One region of the Metabacillus sediminilitoris genome, then DNA from elsewhere that is predicted to be linked to it. Evidence: predicted binding sites of a transcription regulator. Region 1 holds the regulator's gene; the other holds the start of a gene.
What was found. The regulator CtsR, encoded in region 1, represses protease genes until heat stress. The targets are predictions, from matches to a motif close to ATGGTCAATAAAGGTCAAACA.

Region 1 (10,124 bases):
TATTTCATCCATTACCTTCTTAAGACGGTCCTCAAACTCACCTCGGTATTTCGTACCAGCAACAACTGTACCCATATCAAGTGTCATAACACGTTTATCACGTAAGATTTCCGGCACTTCATTTTGTACAATTTGTTGAGCAAGACCTTCTGCAATCGCAGTTTTACCTACACCTGGCTCACCAATTAAAACAGGATTATTTTTAGTACGGCGGCTTAACACTTCAATAACTCGTTGAATTTCCTTGCTTCTACCAATAACAGGATCCAAACTTCCTTCTCTAGCAATAGCCGTTAAATCTCTAGCAAGGCTATCAAGCGTTGGCGTATTAGCACTTGCCATACTGCCTTGATGATTTGAAGACGTTTCATTGCTACCTAATAGTTGAAGTACTTGTTGTCTTGCTTTATTTAAACTTACACCTAGATTATTCAGTACTCGTGCAGCAACTCCTTCGCCTTCACGAATTAAGCCAAGTAATATATGCTCTGTTCCAACATATGAATGACCTAACTTTCTCGCTTCATCCATAGAAAGCTCAATAACTTTCTTTGCCCGCGGTGTGTAATGAATTGTTTGAGAAGCATCTTGGCCTCTGCCAATTAAGCCTTCAACCTCTTTTTGGATTTTTTCAGGACCTAAGCCTAATGCTAATAAAGCTTTAGCAGCTATTCCTTCACCTTCACTAACAAGCCCTAAAAGAATGTGCTCTGTTCCAATATTATTATGACCTAAACGAACTGCTTCCTCTTGTGCTAATGCAAGTACCTTTTGAGCGCGCTCTGTAAATCTTCCAAACATCATGATTCATCATCCTCCATCCGTTTTTTACGTTCCATTTCTAAATTCAACCGTTCTCTAATTAAAGCTGCACGGCGAATATCTCTCTCATTTGGACGTAATGGTCCACCAAAATATTGTTGTAAAAATCCAGGTTGAGTTAAAATCATAAGTTCATTTAGAATAGTGCGAGATAGATCTTTTATAATTCCTAAATCAATACCCAATCGAACATCTGATAAACACTTTGCTGTTTCACTAGATTCAATAATACGACTATACGTTAACGTACCTAAAGATCTGAACACTCTATCTTCTAACTGATTTTGGGAGCTGTTGTAAAGAGCTTCACGAGTTGTTCTTTCTTGGGTTATTAATTGTTGAACTACACTGATAAGGTCTTCAACGATGTCTTTTTCGGATTTCCCTAGTGTTATTTGGTTCGAAATCTGAAAAATATTGCCAACTGCCTCGCTGCCCTCACCATAAATACCTCTTACCACTAGCCCCAAATGGTTAATAGCGGGAATAATTCGATTTATTTTCTGTGTTAGAACCATTGCTGGTAAGTGCATCATAACAGATGCCCTTAATCCTGTACCTACATTTGTTGGACAACTTGTTAAATAACCACATTGTTCATCAAACGCGTAATCTACTTCTTCTTCAATCCAATTATCAAACTTATTTGCCATTTCTAATGCCTCTCCCAGTTGTAACCCAGGAAATAGACACTGAATTCGGATGTGATCTTCTTCATTTATCATAATACTTACTTCTTCGTTTTCAGAAAGTAAGCATCCTCCAAAAATAGCATTCTCAGATAAGTTCGGACTGATTAAATGCTTTTCGACTAACACCCTTTTTTGAATTGGCTGTAATTCATTCATTTTTAGTAACTCTAACCTGCCAATTTTGGGGAATGTTTTGTTTTTTAATGTTGTTTCAAAAAAATGTAGAACTTCTTGTGATTCTTCATACGTGGAGAGCGTCGGAAAATTAAACTTTTCGATATTACGTGCTAAACGAATCCGACTGCTTAATACAATATCTGAATCAGGTCCTTCCTTGTTCATCCACGAACTCATTGCATGATTCATAAAATTTTGGAGTGACACTATTAAGATCCCTCCTCTTGTGAGCTACTCAATTTCTTTTCAAGAGATCTAATTTCGTCTCTTACCATTGCAGCTTGCTCAAACTCTTCTTGGATAATAAACTCATGAATTTTATTTTTCAACCCTTCTATTTGCTTGCGTATATGGATATCTCCTCCAATACGTTCAGGAATCTTCCCTGTATGAACTGTATTTCCTCCATGCACACGCTTAAGGATTGGATTGATATAAATATTAAATGTATGATAGCAATTTGAACAGCCAAAACGTCCAGTTTGTTTAAATTGAGAAAATGTCATTTTACATCTGTCACATTGAAGTTCATCACCAGTATTAAAGACTTTTTGTTCTTTCTTCTTATGAAGATCAGCTTCAATATTAAGTAAACCAGTAAGTAAATTATTTAAAGAAAAGCCCGTGTTAGCATTAAACATAAAAAGTTCACTGTTTTCTTGTGCACAATGCTCACAAATATGAACTTCTGTTTTTTCACCATTGACTACCTTCGTAAAGTGAAACGTTGCCGGTCTTTCCTTACACTCTTGGCATATCATCCGTCTCCCCTTCTTTCACTTGTATTTCAATGTTGTTATCATGGCCTTAAACATCCTTGCTCTTAACTCATCCCTATGTGGGAGATCTATATATAGGACTGAGCGATCAATCACGCTTAACATTAATTTTGCTTCACGAGCAGAAATCACTTTTTCTCTTATTAGCCGACCTATAATGTCTTCCGCAGAAGCTTGTGAAAGTCGATTTTGAATTAAGTGTAAGATTTGGTCTAGTAGATGGGCTTGATTATTCGATTGCACTTTTATAATACGTATATAACCGCCCCCGCCGCGCTTACTTTCTACAACATACCCTCTCTCAATTGTAAATCTGGTATTTATTACATAGTTTATCTGTGAAGGCACACACTGAAATTTATCGGCAATTTCACTCCGTTTAATTTCAACGATTTCTTTGCCACTATTGTCCAGTACATGTTTAAGATACTGTTCAATAATGTCTGAAATATTTCTCACTCAACCTCCCCCTCACTGACTTTGACTATATTTGACTATAGTCATACTATAAATGGAACAGAAAAATTTTTCAACTCTTCTGTCTCATTTTAAATATTGCCAAAATAAGTTCAGGTAAAACGTACTTAAAATATTTTTTCCACTTCATCAATTTCTACTAAAATTTCCCCTAAATCGGCATGAAATAGAGAAGAAATGTCAAAGTCTAACTGATACTGAAACATTGCATGATTATTTTTATCCTTACTGCAGGATGTCAAAGTTATTTTATGTACTGTTACGCCATAGGGTGCTAGTTTCGCTATTACTTGATCAATGGTTGTCTTTTGTGAATGGACCACTATTTTCATTTTCTTTCTTGTTCTTTTAACATTCATATATTTTTCAAGTCGATTTAAAAATACCAAACACATTAATACAATTACAGTAGTAAAAAATGCAATAACATACATACCTGCTCCAATAACTAAGCCTAACCCAGCAACAATCCAAATGGATGCAGCTGTCGTTAACCCTCTTATCGTTGCACCTTTCACAAGAATCGTACCCCCGCCTAAAAAACCGATACCGCTGATGACATACGATGGAATCCTAGCTGGATCAAACTGAACTTGGGAAGTATGACGTTCTATATAATTTTCAAATCCATATAGAGATAATATCATCATTAAACATGAACCTAATCCTACTAGTAAATGTGTCCGAAAACCAGCAGGATGATTATTAAACTCTCTTTCTAGCCCTATTAAACCGCATAAAACTGTTGCGATTAATATACGAGTAAACATGATATATGTATCTTGATTTAAAAACTCAAACATATTCAATCTTGTCTCCTCTTTTGCCTAAATAAATGATCTAATATATATATACTCAAATCATTATTTTTAAACACATTTATTAATAAAAATAAATATTTTTATTTTTATCCTATAACTAAATATATTTTTATGAATGGATTAAAGGCCTTGTTAATAAGGATCATGAGTTTAGTAGGATAGGTTAATGAAGAGGGTTGTTTGAGTATAAGTACTGAAGATAAAATTTTCGACACACATTTCTCGACTATATCGATATCTTTACGTGATTTTCCTACAATTTTTGTTAAAAAACAACAAAAAAGACCAGTATCTCTACTGATCTTCTCTCTTCTTACTTGGCAACGTCCTACTCTCACAAGGGGAAACCCCTAACTACCATCGGCGCTGAAGAGCTTAACTTCCGTGTTCGGCATGGGAACGGGTGTGACCTCTTCGCCATCGTCACCAAATAATATTAAGTTTGAAGGGATATTCCTTCAAAACTAGATAACGATTCACAATTCAATTCACTTTGTTTAACGCATATATATTAGGTTAAGTCCTCGATCGATTAGTATCAGTCAGCTCCACACGTCACCGCGCTTCCACCTCTGACCTATCAACCTGATCATCTTTCAGGGATCTTACTAGCTTACGCTATGGGAAATCTCATCTTGAGGGGGGCTTCATGCTTAGATGCTTTCAGCACTTATCCCTTCCGCACATAGCTACCCAGCTATGCCTTTGGCAAGACAACTGGTACACCAGCGGTGCGTCCATCCCGGTCCTCTCGTACTAAGGACAGCTCCTCTCAAATTTCCTACGCCCACGACGGATAGGGACCGAACTGTCTCACGACGTTCTGAACCCAGCTCGCGTACCGCTTTAATGGGCGAACAGCCCAACCCTTGGGACCGACTACAGCCCCAGGATGCGATGAGCCGACATCGAGGTGCCAAACCTCCCCGTCGATGTGGACTCTTGGGGGAGATAAGCCTGTTATCCCCGGGGTAGCTTTTATCCGTTGAGCGATGGCCCTTCCATGCGGAACCACCGGATCACTAAGCCCGACTTTCGTCCCTGCTCGACTTGTAGGTCTCGCAGTCAAGCTCCCTTGTGCCTTTACACTCTACGAATGATTTCCAACCATTCTGAGGGAACCTTTGGGCGCCTCCGTTACATTTTAGGAGGCGACCGCCCCAGTCAAACTGCCCACCTGACACTGTCTCCCAGCCCGATAAGGGCTGCGGGTTAGAATTTCAATACAGCCAGGGTAGTATCCCACCGACGCCTCCACCGAAGCTAGCGCTCCGGCTTCTCAGGCTCCTACCTATCCTGTACAAGCTGTACCAAAATTCAATATCAGGCTACAGTAAAGCTCCACGGGGTCTTTCCGTCCTGTCGCGGGTAACCTGCATCTTCACAGGTACTATAATTTCACCGAGTCTCTCGTTGAGACAGTGCCCAGATCGTTACGCCTTTCGTGCGGGTCGGAACTTACCCGACAAGGAATTTCGCTACCTTAGGACCGTTATAGTTACGGCCGCCGTTTACTGGGGCTTCGGTTCAAAGCTTCGCTTGCGCTAACCTCTCCCCTTAACCTTCCAGCACCGGGCAGGCGTCAGCCCCTATACTTCGCCTTGCGGCTTCGCAGAGACCTGTGTTTTTGCTAAACAGTCGCCTGGGCCTATTCACTGCGGCTTTTCGCAGGGCAAGCCCTGAAAAAGCACCCCTTCTCCCGAAGTTACGGGGTCATTTTGCCGAGTTCCTTAACGAGAGTTCTCTCGCTCACCTTAGGATTCTCTCCTCGCCTACCTGTGTCGGTTTGCGGTACGGGCACCTCTCACCTCGCTAGAGGCTTTTCTTGGCAGTGTGGAATCAGGAACTTCGGTACTATATTTCCCTCGCCATCACAGCTCAGCCTTTACGACAACGGGATTTGCCTCGTTATCAGCCTAACTGCTTGGACGCGCTAATCCAACAGCGCGCTTACCCTATCCTTCTGCGTCCCCCCATTGCTCAAATGGTGAGGAGGTGGTACAGGAATTTCAACCTGTTGTCCATCGCCTACGCCTTTCGGCCTCGGCTTAGGTCCCGACTAACCCTGAGCGGACGAGCCTTCCTCAGGAAACCTTAGGCATTCGGTGGAGGGGATTCTCACCCCTCTTTCGCTACTCATACCGGCATTCTCACTTCTAAGCGCTCCACTAGTCCTTCCGGTCTAGCTTCACAGCCCTTAGAACGCTCTCCTACCATTGTTCGTAAGAACAATCCACAGCTTCGGTGATACGTTTAGCCCCGGTACATTTTCGGCGCAGAGTCACTCGACCAGTGAGCTATTACGCACTCTTTAAATGGTGGCTGCTTCTAAGCCAACATCCTGGTTGTCTAAGCAACTCCACATCCTTTTCCACTTAACGTATACTTTGGGACCTTAGCTGGTGGTCTGGGCTGTTTCCCTCTTGACTACGGATCTTATCACTCGCAGTCTGACTCCTGAACATAAGTCTTTGGCATTCGGAGTTTGACTGAATTCGGTAACCCGATGGGGGCCCCTAGTCCAATCAGTGCTCTACCTCCAAGACTCTCAATTTCAAGGCTAGCCCTAAAGCTATTTCGGAGAGAACCAGCTATCTCCAAGTTCGATTGGAATTTCTCCGCTACCCACACCTCATCCCCGCACTTTTCAACGTGCGTGGGTTCGGGCCTCCATTCAGTGTTACCTGAACTTCACCCTGGACATGGGTAGATCACCTGGTTTCGGGTCTACGACCACGTACTCTTTCGCCCTATTCAGACTCGCTTTCGCTGCGGCTCCGTCTCATCAACTTAACCTTGCACGGGATCGTAACTCGCCGGTTCATTCTACAAAAGGCACGCCATTACCCATTAACGGGCTTTGACTACTTGTAGGCACACGGTTTCAGGATCTCTTTCACTCCCCTTCCGGGGTGCTTTTCACCTTTCCCTCACGGTACTGGTTCACTATCGGTCACTAGGGAGTATTTAGCCTTGGGAGATGGTCCTCCCTGCTTCCGACGGGATTTCACGTGTCCCGCCGTACTCAGGATCCACTCTGGAGGGAACGAAGTTTCAACTACAGGGTTGTTACCTTCTTTGACGGGCCTTTCCAGACCTCTTCATTTACTCCGTTCCTTTGTAACTCCGTATAGAGTGTCCTACAACCCCAAGAGGCAAGCCTCTTGGTTTGGGCTAATTCCGTTTCGCTCGCCGCTACTTGGGAAATCGCGTTTGCTTTCTCTTCCTCCGGGTACTTAGATGTTTCAGTTCCCCGGGTCTGCCTTTATCACCCTATGTATTCAGGTGAAAATACTACTCCATTACGAGCAGTGGGTTCCCCCATTCGGAAATCTCCGGATCAAAGCTTACTTACAGCTCCCCGAAGCATATCGGTGTTAGTACCGTCCTTCATCGGCTCCTAGTGCCAAGGCATCCACCGTGCGCCCTTAACAACTTAACCTTTGACATTATAAATGTCATTTTAATCATTATTAAGAGAATCACTAAACTAAGCGTTTAAACTCAGTGAATTACTTGAATTGTTATCGTTATCTAGTTTTCAAGGAACATAAAGCACAGGACGTGCAAATGCTACAAGCATTTATACTCCTATGTTTTGTATCTTACATATAAGAAAGATCAGAATGATCTCTCAAAACTAAACAAAAACCAAGTGTGCCTCATTTTCCTTAGAAAGGAGGTGATCCAGCCGCACCTTCCGATACGGCTACCTTGTTACGACTTCACCCCAATCATCTGTCCCACCTTAGGCGGCTGGCTCCTTACGGTTACCCCACCGACTTCGGGTGTTACAAACTCTCGTGGTGTGACGGGCGGTGTGTACAAGGCCCGGGAACGTATTCACCGCGGCATGCTGATCCGCGATTACTAGCGATTCCGGCTTCATGCAGGCGAGTTGCAGCCTGCAATCCGAACTGAGAATGGTTTTATGGGATTGGCTTGACTTCGCAGTCTTGCAGCCCTTTGTACCATCCATTGTAGCACGTGTGTAGCCCAGGTCATAAGGGGCATGATGATTTGACGTCATCCCCACCTTCCTCCGGTTTGTCACCGGCAGTCACCTTAGAGTGCCCAACTGAATGCTGGCAACTAAGATCAAGGGTTGCGCTCGTTGCGGGACTTAACCCAACATCTCACGACACGAGCTGACGACAACCATGCACCACCTGTCACCACTGTCCCCGAAGGGAAAGGTATATCTCTATACCGGTCAGTGGGATGTCAAGACCTGGTAAGGTTCTTCGCGTTGCTTCGAATTAAACCACATGCTCCACCGCTTGTGCGGGCCCCCGTCAATTCCTTTGAGTTTCAGTCTTGCGACCGTACTCCCCAGGCGGAGTGCTTAATGCGTTTGCTGCAGCACTAAAGGGCGGAAACCCTCTAACACTTAGCACTCATCGTTTACGGCGTGGACTACCAGGGTATCTAATCCTGTTCGCTCCCCACGCTTTCGCGCCTCAGTGTCAGTTACAGACCAGAAAGTCGCCTTCGCCACTGGTGTTCCTCCAAATCTCTACGCATTTCACCGCTACACTTGGAATTCCACTTTCCTCTTCTGCACTCAAGTTCCCCAGTTTCCAATGACCCTCCACGGTTGAGCCGTGGGCTTTCACATCAGACTTAAGAAACCACCTGCGCGCGCTTTACGCCCAATAATTCCGGACAACGCTTGCCACCTACGTATTACCGCGGCTGCTGGCACGTAGTTAGCCGTGGCTTTCTGGTTAGGTACCGTCAAGGTACCAGCAGTTACTCTGGTACTTGTTCTTCCCTAACAACAGAACTTTACGACCCGAAGGCCTTCATCGTTCACGCGGCGTTGCTCCGTCAGACTTTCGTCCATTGCGGAAGATTCCCTACTGCTGCCTCCCGTAGGAGTCTGGGCCGTGTCTCAGTCCCAGTGTGGCCGATCACCCTCTCAGGTCGGCTACGCATCGTCGCCTTGGTGAGCCGTTACCTCACCAACTAGCTAATGCGCCGCGGGTCCATCTGTAAGTGATAGCCGAAGCCATCTTTCAATGTCGAACCATGCGGTTCGAAATGTTATCCGGTATTAGCTCCGGTTTCCCGGAGTTATCCCAATCTTACAGGCAGGTTACCCACGTGTTACTCACCCGTCCGCCGCTAATCTTTGGGAGCAAGCTCCCTCAGATTCGCTCGACTTGCATGTATTAGGCACGCCGCCAGCGTTCGTCCTGAGCCAGGATCAAACTCTCCAATAAAGAGTTGATATAGCTCATAAATTTGTACTTTATAGTACGTTGTTTTGTTAATCGAAATTAACGTTGGCACGCTTGGTTTTGTTTAGTTTTCAAAGATCATTTTTTGTCGTTTCTCTCAGAAGCGACTTTATTATAATACCAAACTTCACAACCATAAGTCAAGAAGTTTTTTTAAAATATTTGGTGGAGCCTAGCGGGATCGAACCGCTGACCTCCTGCGTGCAAAGCAGGCGCTCTCCCAGCTGAGCTAAGGCCCCGTAATTTTTTAAAAATAATGGTCGGGAAGACAGGATTCGAACCTGCGACCCCTTGGTCCCAAACCAAGTGCTCTACCAAGCTGAGCTACTTCCCGAATATATGGCGCGCCCGAGAGGAGTCGAACCCCTAACCTTTTGATCCGTAGTCAAACGCTCTATCCAATTGAGCTACGGGCGCATATTATTTATTATTATCTTGTTGATCTTTTCTATATTGGTGCCGAGGACCGGAATCGAACCGGTACGGTAGTCACCTACCGCAGGATTTTAAGTCCTGTGCGTCTGCCAGTTCCGCCACCCCGGCACTTACTGGAGCGGAAGACGGGATTCGAACCCGCGACCCCCACCTTGGCAAGGTGGTGTTCTACCACTGAACTACTTCCGCAATATTTAAATGGTGCGGGTGAAGGGACTTGAACCCCCACGTCACAAAGACACTAGATCCTAAGTCTAGCGCGTCTGCCAATTCCGCCACACCCGCAAGGTGTATAAATGGTGAGCCATGAAGGACTCGAACCTTCGACCCTCTGATTAAAAGTCAGATGCTCTACCGACTGAGCTAATGGCTCTTAGTTTTAAAACACTCTTAGTATAGCCGCCCAAATCTCAGAAGGACTATTCAAGGAGCGACTCGATTTGTGCGCTGATGTTTCGCTTCGCAGTTTATTCGAACGTGCTCTACCGACTGAGCTAATGGCTCATTTCAATATGATTCTATTAAAATAAGTGGTGCCGGCGAGAGGACTTGAACCCCCAACCTACTGATTACAAGTCAGTTGCTCTACCAATTGAGCTACACCGGCAAATAAAATGGTGGAGGATGACGGGATCGAACCGCCGACCCTCTGCTTGTAAGGCAGATGCTCTCCCAGCT
Region 2 (10,124 bases), 2.6 Mb from region 1:
TGTTAAGTAAAAGCCAAGTAAGGAAGCGACAATTTCAACTGCACCAGTTGCGGTAGCAATTAAGAAGGCTTTTCCTTTCCCGATACTTTGATTTATTAAAAATAAAGCAACTAAAAATCCCTCTGGTGCATTTTGTAATCCAATTGCAAAAGCGATTAAATTTCCAGTTTCAGATACATCTGATGCATAACTTACGCCTACGGATAACCCTTCAGGAATATTATGCAGTGTAATAGCGGCAACAATTAGCATCGCTTTTTCATCAAATTGAATGCCACTTTTTGTGTGTTCTAAATCAATATGCGGGATCGCTTTTTCTAATGTTGTTAAAATAAGCACTCCCAAAAATAAGCCAATTGTTACTTCAAGTATTCCTCCAAATTTTAATGACTCAGGTATTAGTCCTAACATTGCGGCAGTCATCATAATTCCTGCTGAGAATGCTAAAAGGATATCACGCCACCTATGTGTAATTGACCCTTGCAAAAACAGTATTGGAATGGCTCCTAATCCTGTTGACAGTGCAGATAATATACTTCCGATTAAAACTCCAGACATTTAGGCTTACTCCTCCTGAAATGATCCACCTTTTATCTAAAAATTCTTACTTAAAAATATTATAGCGGAAAAAACAAGTTTTGAAACAATGTATAACAATTACTATGCTTAAATTTAGTGAAGAATGATTAGAAGCATGGTTTTTTATCTTCATTTCCTTGTTGTTTACAACAATGTGTTTGTGTAAGATTAATTTCAAGAAGTGAAAATTGAGGCGGTGTAATATGACAACGGTTAAGCTTACGATTTTACAAACTTCAGATATACATGGGAACATTTTTCCACATGATTATAGTACTAGTACAAACCATGCTTGTGGATTAGGGAAAATCTCGACGATCATAAAAAATGAGCGGAAGAAAAATAACCAATTAATCCTAATTGATAATGGCGACCTTCTTCAAGGAACACCTCTAACATTTCATCATGTAAAAAAGAACAAAGATAAGAATAATCCGATGATAACCGTGTTAAATACATTAAAGTATGATGCAGCAGTAATCGGTAATCATGAATTCAATTACGGACTGTCAGTGTTACAAAAAGCTGTTCAGCAATCGTGTTTCCCGTGGCTTTCAGCAAATATTCTTACGAACAAGACAAAGTCACCATTATTCGGTAGGCCTTATATCATAAAAAATATCCAAGACATTAAAATAGCTATATTAGGAATTACGACACATTACATACCAAATTGGGAAGATCCAAGACATATTGCTGATATTATATTTCAAGATGCATTTGAAAGTGCAAAGAAATGGGTAGATTATATCAAAAAGGTAGAGAAGCCTGATGTTATGATTGTATCCTATCATGGTGGAATTGAATGTGATGTTTTGACAGAGGAACCTACAGAAGAACACACTGGAGAAAATCAAGCATATCAGATTTGCCAGCAGATTGAAGGCATAGATGTCTTATTTACAGGACATCAGCATCGCGCCATTACTGCCACAATAAATGGCGTTGTTGTCATTCAACCTAGTTTTAACGGTAAAGCCTTAGGGAAAGTAGAAATAATCATTAATAAAGAACAAAAGAAAACGATTGTTGAGAAAAAAGCATCATTACTCTTAGCTGATCAGGTAGGAACTGACGATGAAATACTCTCATTGGTTATGGAAGATGAACGACAAACACAAGAGTGGCTTGATCAACCAATCGGAGAAGTCATTGGAGACATGACAATACACGATGGTTTTAGCCTCAGATTAAAAGAACATCCAATGATTGAATTCATTAATAAAGTACAAATGGATACCGCAGGTGTAACGATCTCTGCAACAGCACTTTTTCATAGCGATTCACCTGGGTTTCCAAAACAGATCACAATGAGGGATATCGTGGCTAATTATATTTATCCAAATACTCTTAAAGTGATACGAATAAGTGGTAAGGATATGAAAGATGCGTTAGAACAATCTGCTTCATATTTTATATTGAAAGATGGAATAGTAGATATTAATCCCGAATTCTCTGTGCCAAAGCCACAGCATTATAACTATGATATGTGGGAAGGGATCGAGTATACAATTGATTTAACGAAACCGGCGGGCTCTCGTATTGTGAACCTAACAAAAAACGGTGTAGAACTTTTGATGGATGCTTATTTTGATGTCGTCATGAATAATTACCGAGCAGGTGGCGGCGGTGGTTATCAAATGTTTAAAGGAAAACCTGTCGTAAAAGAAATTCCAATTGATATGTCAGAGTTAATGGCTGAGTACATTATGAAGCGGAAAACGATAAAAGCTGAAGTGAATCATAATTGGAAAATCATTTGGTAAATGGTAGATTGATTTCGTAGGAGTGGGAAGACGTTCAACATCATTATATCGAAAAAATATATAATAGATAGGATGGCCTTGTCATATTTAGGTTATAACCTATGGAATTCAGCTGCATTATCTCATTAAAAACGTTAACTTTTTTTTTGGAAGATTGACATATTGTATAACATGTTCTATTATTAGTTTAATAAATTTAGTTTGAATTCGAGATAATCATTAAAGGATGAAGGTTATATGAATAAATCAAAGCAAACAGAAGAATCACTGAAGTTTTTTATCGTACTATCACGTGCACATCGCGCATTTAATGATGCAGTTAATAAACATATTTCTACGTTTAACTTAAATCCAACTGAGTTTGCTGTTTTAGAGCTGCTCTATCATAAAGGAGATCAACCCTTACAACAAATTGGCGGGAAGATCTTGCTTGCAAGCGGTAGTATAACGTATGTCGTAGACAAGCTTGAACAAAAAGGTTTACTTGCACGTAAAGCTTGTCCAACAGATCGAAGAGTGACGTTTGCACAAATAACGGAAAATGGCAAAAAGTTGATTGAAGAAATTTTCCCAACACATCAAGAACGGATCAACGAAATTGTTAGCGTTCTTACAGATGAAGAGAAAAACATGGTAACTGAAATGTTGAAAAAAGTTGGTTTCCATGCAAATGACTTTTTGAAATCCTAAATAAAAAGGATCAAAGCGATATGCTTTGATCCTTTTTATTTACTTTTGTTCATTTGGTAAGATTAACACTTCTACACGCCTGTTTTTTTGTTTTCCTTCACTAGTATCATTTGGAGCAACAGGGTTGAATTCTCCGAAGCCTTTTGCACTAAATGCTTTCGCATCTAATTTTTCGTTTTCAAGTAGTATTTTCATAAAATTCACGGCACGCATGACACTTAAATGCCAGTTTGAATCATACTCAGAGTTACTAATCGGTACATTATCTGTATGACCGCTAACAATAATGTTACGAGGCGGATTCATAACAAGAAGCTCTGACATTTCCTTAGCAAGATTTAGATCTTTGTTTCGTACAGTCGCACTTCCAGAGTCGAAGAAAATATTATCTAAAATGGTTATAAGTAAGCCTTCATCTGTAAGTGTTGTTTTTAATTTAGACTCAAGATTATTTTCTGATATATACGTATTAACTTTATCTTGTATTTTCTTTAAATTATTTTGCTCGATTTGCTTTTGTACTTTCTCTGCATCCTCTTCTGTTGTTTGATTCTTTTGGATATCCAGTTGTTCCTTTTCGCCATCTGGAGTAGGGCTTGGATAGTCTAGCACACCAGTTCCGCCGGTGAAAGTAGAGTTGAAAGATCTGGCAATTTGCTGAAACTTCTGAGCATCTACTGAGCTCATCGCAAATAAAGCAATGAAAAGTGCGAGAAGGAGTGTCAATATATCAGCATAGGGAACAAGCCACGATTCATCAAGATGTTCATCATGTTGTTTATGCTTCTTTTTTCTAGCCATTGACGCTCTCTCCTTCAGCAGTCATTGCATTTAATTTGTTTCTTTCATGAACAGGCAAATATGTTGCAAGCTTTTGCTCAATCGCTTTCGGAGCTTGTCCTTCTAAAACTGAAAGAACACCTTCAATCATAACTTCCTTTACTTTTACCTCTTGTCTAGATTTACGTTTTAATTTATTAGCAAACGGATGCCAAATAACATAACCCGTGAAGATCCCGTACATTGTCGCAATAAAAGCAGCTCCAATGGCTGCTGCTAATGCATTAGTATCTTCCATATGAGACAAAGCAGCAACTAAACCAACAACAGCCCCAAGTACACCAAGTGTTGGCGCATATGTTCCAGCTTGAGTGAAAATAGCTGCAGAGGCTAGGTGTCGTTCTTCCATTGCATCAATTTCTTCTGTCATGACATCACGAATAAATTCTGCATCTTGACCGTCAACAGCCATTAATAAACCGTTTTTCAAAAAAGGATCCTCAATTTCAACAAGCTTAGCTTCTAGAGCAAGTAAACCTTCTTTACGCGCAACTTGTGCCAATTCAGAGAAAAATGGTATTAACTCTTGAATCGTAGATATTTTTCTTTCTTTAAAGATGATTCCAAATAATTTTGGAACCTTTTTTAGCTCATTTGAGGGGAATGCAATTGTAACAGCTGCAATTGTACCCAAGATAATGATTAATAGTGCAGGTACGTTTGCTAAGGCAGACAGGGGTACACCTTTTAAAACCATCCCAACACCAACTGCAACAAGTGCAAGAATGATTCCCAATAATGACGTTTTATCCATCGTAAATCACCATATTTCCTATTATATTTCTTATCTATTATATCGGAGGATTATAAAAAATTTTAAGGGGTTCTTAAAGAAAATGTCGAATGATCCTAAAAGCTAAATGTTTTTTGTCACAATTTAGATAAGGATTGCGATACTCCAATAATAAAATGGAAGAAAGGGGACAGTAAGGTGACTAAAGAAAAAGAGCTTAGAATAGTAGTTTGTTTTAAAATCATCTGCATATATTGCGCAACATGCACCAAGAAGACTTGTACCGCAAATCAACACATCTCCGTAAAACGCACCAAAGAATTCTACATAAACAATAAATCCAAATGAAGAAACATTGATGATAAGCAAAAGAAAGGAGATCAATAATAGAAGCTTTGAAAATTTTTTCACAGTCAACACCTCATTGCATGTATATGAGAGATGAAGATAAACAATGACAGACAGAAAGACAGGCTATTGGCCTGTCTTTCATAATTGATATTTTTTGAGTCAAATCATTATTTTAGATAGATTAGTAAAGGGAGTTTTATAAAAACTAGATTAGGTCATAATTTCTTGATATGTCGTATAATTACAAATGATAAATAATGTGGCATTATCAGGAATAGAGTCATTGAGCTGTTGTATGATCGTTAGGTCATTTCCATTTGATATGAGAAGTGCACCTTTTGCTGTGAGAGCTTTGCTCGCGTCTGCATATGTATGCCATTCCGGTTTTCTTGCAATAGCATAAAGGTCAAATCCTGAATGACTTGTTAACTGTCTAATAATTTCACTTGAACCGTTAAAAAGTATTGATCTAGCGGCAAGATGTGCAGCAGTGTCATTAGCTGTAATGAATTCTTCAACATTGGCATGGACAAAGGCATCAATGTGCTTTGAATTTGCCACTTCACAAATTGTATAGATATGGTGATTGTGTTTTTTTCCTATCCCTTCAATTGTAGAAGCAATTAATAAAGTAAGCCCATCAGCTTGTGATGCTGTCATTAAACCATCTGGTGAAAAAACCATAACTGATTTGCTTTTGAGCAGGTTTGCTTGATGGAGGACATCAATATTTGCAGGATTTCCATTAACAAATTCAACTTGTTCTTGTATGACTGGTGTTTTTTCAAGTGTTTCATCAATGATAACAATCTGGATGTTTTGAAATGTTTTTAATAGTTCGTCTAATGTAATGGCTGCTTTTGTTGTCCAGTTTATTAATATAATGTGATTTTCTGTTGAAATCTTCAATTTTCCTGCCTCCTTTAATTTTTTTCGAATGCTAAGGAAGTCAAATACTTTCCCAATAAAAATCGTCATAAGTCCAATGCCAACTATATATAAGCACATTGCAAATATTTTTCCAGGAACAGTTTTAGGTGAAACATCTCCATAGCCAACTGTGGCAATAGTTGTCATTGTCCACCACAAACCTTCAAATGGAGTTATAAAAGTCTCAGGTTCTAAAAAATAAATAACATAACTACTTGAAAACACTAATGACAATGTAGCAAATATAAGAACCCAATTATTCATTTTTACAACTTTTAAAAAGAATCGTCGGAAAAAGATCATTTGTTTTACTCCTTTCTTCTCACGAACGAATGTTTAGAGAGAGTAAGAAAATGTTAACATATTAAATTGACAGAATAAAAAATGGTGAGAAGCGACTTTAAGTCGTTCTCACCATATTTATTCAAGCATCTACAACAATTTCATCATTTTTAACATCAACGAAAACTTTTGATACATTTCCTTCATCTAATAGGAGATCAGTTAGTTTATCTTCAACATGTTCTTGGATGACCCGACGAAGTGGTCTTGCACCAAAAGCAGGGTGGTATCCTAGTGCTGCAAGTTTTTCTTTTGCTTCGTTTGTTATAGTTAATACAATATCTTGTTCAGAGAGAGTTCTTGATAATTCCTCAACCATTAACGAGACAATTTTAATAAGATCATCTTTTTCAAGTGAAGAAAATTCAATGATATTATCGAAACGGTTTAAGAATTCTGGTTTAAAGAATGAACCTAAAGACTGTAATAAATTACTTTCTTCAACTGCTGTCTGAGCAGATGCTCCAAAACCGACAACTTTTTGTTTGGCTCCGACACCAGCATTACTTGTCATAATAATGACAGTGTCCTTAAAACTAACAGTGCGTCCTTGACTATCAGTTAGTCGACCATCCTCAAGGATTTGCAGAAACATATGCTGAACGTCTGGATGAGCCTTTTCAATTTCGTCTAATAAGATAATGCTATATGGATTTCGGCGGACTTTCTCAGTAAGCTGACCTGCTTCATCATGTCCAACATATCCTGGCGGTGAACCGATAATTTTAGAAACAGCATGCTTTTCCATATATTCACTCATGTCTAGACGGATCATTGCATCTTTTGAACCGAATAATTCCTCTGCTAAGGTTTTGGTTAATTCTGTTTTTCCCACACCTGTTGGTCCAACAAAAAGGAAGGAACCAATTGGTCTTGTTTTCGATTTTAAACCTGCGCGGCTGCGTCTAATTGCTTTTGAAACTTTCTTTACAGCTTCTGCTTGACCAATTACCTTATCAGATAGATTTTGTTCTAAATGCTTCATTTTTGATTGTTCATTTTCATGTAGCTTACCTACTGGGATGCCAGTTTTCTTCTCTATAATTGCTTGTATATCTTCCACATCAACGATCATATTATCTGTATTTTCATTCTGATCTAATTGAGCCTCAAGACGCGCTTCTTCATCTCTTAATTTAGCTGCTAATTCATAGTTTTCATTTTGAGTGGCTTCTTGCTTTTGTTTGCCAATCAGAAGAATGCGTTCTTTTAATTCTTCATCATTAACATTTGTCATTGTTAAATTCTTTTTAGAGCCAGCCTCATCAAGCAGGTCAATTGCCTTATCAGGTAAAAATCTATCCTGAATATAACGCTGTGAAAGTGTAACACATGCATTGACCGCTTCATCAGTATATGTGACATGATGGTAGCTTTCATACTTATTTTGAATTCCTTTTAGAATATTGATGGCCTTTTCTGTAGAAGGTTCTTGTACAATTACTGGCTGGAAGCGTCGTTCAAGTGCTGCGTCTTTTTCAATTGTTCGGTACTCTTTAAGTGTTGTTGCACCAACAACTTGCAGCTCACCACGTGCAAGAGCAGGTTTTAGTATGTTTCCAGCATCCATTGATCCTTCTGCAGAACCAGCGCCTACAAGCTGATGAATTTCATCGATAAATAAGATGACATTTTTACGTTGCTGAAGTTCCTGAATGATCTTTTTCATCCGTTCTTCAAATTGACCTCTAATTCCTGTGCTTGCAACGAGTGAGGCAACATCTAAAAGATATACTTCTTTATTAACGAGTTTAGCTGGGACAGTGCCATTTGCAATTTTAAGAGCAAGTCCTTCAACAACAGCCGTTTTACCAACGCCAGGCTCACCAATTAACACAGGGTTATTTTTATTGCGGCGATTTAATATTTCAATAATACGGTCAACCTCTTCATCACGGCCGATAACAGGATCAATTAAACCGGTACGTGCTGCTTGTGTTAGATTACGTCCAAGTTTATCAAGTATTCCACCATTGCCTTGCTGTGTTTGCAGTGATGAATTTTCTTGATGTCCAGCTTGGCTTGTATGAAATCCTTTCAAAAATTCATCAAATGGAAATGTTGGTATGCCATTTGAAAATCCAGAAGGGATTGTTTGTTTATATGCTGCGAAGCAGTCTTGACATAATGTTAATTGTTTTTGTTGTTTATTTAATTGAATGTTTACATGGATAGTAGCTTGTTTATGTTGACAATTTTCACACATCATATTCAAAACTCCTTTTCTGTGTAGAATCTTGTAGAATGATAGTTTGACCTTCTTTGACAATAGTATACTTTGACCTTTTTTGACTTTCAAGTATTTAGCTTCGAAATTTTTTTGTCTATTTTTTCCAATATACTTCAATACCACTTAGAAGAGTGAAGAATCATCTTTGAGATTCCTCATATAATGATACAAGCTATTGAAACTAGAGTGGGGTGTATAAGGTGATGAGATCATGGGCTTCTTCCTTTCAAGTTGCAGCTGTATATATTGGTACTGTTGTGGGAGCGGGTTTTGCAACAGGAAGAGAGATCGTTGAGTTTTTTATGAAATATGGAGTATTTGGTTTAGCTGGAATCATATTAGCAGGGTTTCTTTTTATATCAATAGGTACAAAAATGCTTATTTTATCAAAAAGAATAAATGCTACCTCCTATCAAGATTTAGTGAACTATTTATTTGGAAGAAAAATTGGGAGTTTTGTGAATATCTTGATGCTCATTATTCTATTTGGCTTAACATCTATTATGCTATCTGGTGCAGGCGCTATTTTTAAAGAACAGCTGGGTCTCTCTGTTAAACTAGGTGTTATTATCACCATTTTACTAACAATTGCTGTCATGTTTTTTGGTGTGAAAGGATTATTTAGCGTCAATATGATCGTTGTTCCAATGTTAATATTGTTTAGTTCAATCCTTGCCATACAGTCGTTTTCTGTAGAAGCATTTTATACGAAACCAGTGGATATGTCTTTTTCTTTCAAATGGATTTTATCCGCCATTTCCTATGCTGCCTTTAACTTAACAATGGCATCGGCTGTTCTCGTGCCATTAGCAAGTGAAATTAAGGATGAGAAAGTGTTAAGAAGGGGTGGTATGCTTGGCGGTTTTTTATTAACAATCATTTTAATAAGCAGTTATATCGCCCTTTCCACGCTGCCAAATGTGATGGAATTTGATATTCCGATGGCAGAGGTCATGAAAACGACATTTTTTGCCTTCTACTTTATTTATATAGCTGTGATTTTTGGTGAAATCTTTACATCTGTAATAGGGAATTTATATGGACTTGAAAAACAACTGCTTACATACATTCAATTGCCTCGTATGATCGTTGTCTGCACAATTTTATGTATCTCTGCATTTATAAGTAAAATTGGCTATAGTTCATTAATTTCTTCGTTGTATCCTTTGTTTGGTTATATATGTTTGGGGATGTTAGTGTTGTTAATTGTTAAAAAAGTTCCGAGTAAATAAAAGTAGTATGATAAAATAGTGTAATATCTGATCGCGTGATTGAAAGGAAGAGATTTTTGAACATTTTATGGGATTTTGATGGAACATTATTTGATACATACAAGGTCTTCACCGATGTTATGCATGAGGTATTAGGTGAAGATATTCATAAGGATGATATTTTCAAGGAGCTTAAAATATCATTTTCACATGCTACAACATTTTTTGAGTTAACAAATAAGCAAATACTTGAATTTAAAGAAAAGGAAAAAACAGTGTCTCCAGAGCTGAAACAGCCTTTTCCATATGTTGAAGATGTCCTGAAGAAAGCCAAACTCAATGTTATCATGACACATAAGCCAAGAGTAGAAGTACAAACTATTCTTGATTTTTATAACTGGAACCATTACTTTGTAGAGATCGTCGCGGGTGATGATGGGTTCAAAAGAAAA

Region 2: GMB29_RS14865 (ATP-dependent Clp protease ATP-binding subunit) is a predicted target of CtsR. The motif match lies at 8,481-8,501, and genes of this name have one in related genera.

Annotation. Positions count from the first base shown of each region.
Region 1 covers NZ_CP046266.1:101,963-112,086, reverse strand. Annotated here, with positions in the region: gene clpC (ATP-dependent protease ATP-binding subunit ClpC) at 1-804, opposite strand, end outside; gene GMB29_RS00575 (protein-arginine kinase McsB) at 801-1,898, opposite strand; gene GMB29_RS00570 (protein-arginine kinase activator protein McsA) at 1,901-2,452, opposite strand; gene GMB29_RS00565 (CtsR family transcriptional regulator) at 2,468-2,929, opposite strand; gene GMB29_RS00560 (MgtC/SapB family protein) at 3,055-3,750, opposite strand; rRNA gene rrf (5S ribosomal RNA) at 4,084-4,199, opposite strand; rRNA gene GMB29_RS00550 (23S ribosomal RNA) at 4,281-7,210, opposite strand; rRNA gene GMB29_RS00545 (16S ribosomal RNA) at 7,444-8,993, opposite strand; tRNA gene GMB29_RS00540 (tRNA-Ala) at 9,175-9,250, opposite strand; tRNA gene GMB29_RS00535 (tRNA-Pro) at 9,269-9,345, opposite strand; tRNA gene GMB29_RS00530 (tRNA-Arg) at 9,352-9,428, opposite strand; tRNA gene GMB29_RS00525 (tRNA-Leu) at 9,466-9,554, opposite strand; tRNA gene GMB29_RS00520 (tRNA-Gly) at 9,561-9,635, opposite strand; tRNA gene GMB29_RS00515 (tRNA-Leu) at 9,646-9,731, opposite strand; tRNA gene GMB29_RS00510 (tRNA-Lys) at 9,744-9,819, opposite strand; tRNA gene GMB29_RS00505 (tRNA-Thr) at 9,978-10,053, opposite strand; tRNA gene GMB29_RS00500 (tRNA-Val) at 10,062-10,124, opposite strand, start outside.
Region 2 covers NZ_CP046266.1:3,133,812-3,143,935, reverse strand. Annotated here, with positions in the region: gene GMB29_RS14900 (ZIP family metal transporter) at 1-558, opposite strand, end outside; gene GMB29_RS14895 (bifunctional metallophosphatase/5'-nucleotidase) at 783-2,345, shown strand; gene GMB29_RS14890 (MarR family winged helix-turn-helix transcriptional regulator) at 2,583-3,035, shown strand; gene motB (flagellar motor protein MotB) at 3,075-3,836, opposite strand; gene motA (flagellar motor stator protein MotA) at 3,829-4,629, opposite strand; gene GMB29_RS14875 (hypothetical protein) at 4,753-5,019, opposite strand; gene GMB29_RS14870 (potassium channel family protein) at 5,170-6,192, opposite strand; gene GMB29_RS14865 (ATP-dependent Clp protease ATP-binding subunit) at 6,314-8,440, opposite strand; gene GMB29_RS14860 (YkvI family membrane protein) at 8,662-9,693, shown strand; gene GMB29_RS14855 (HAD-IA family hydrolase) at 9,750-10,124, shown strand, end outside.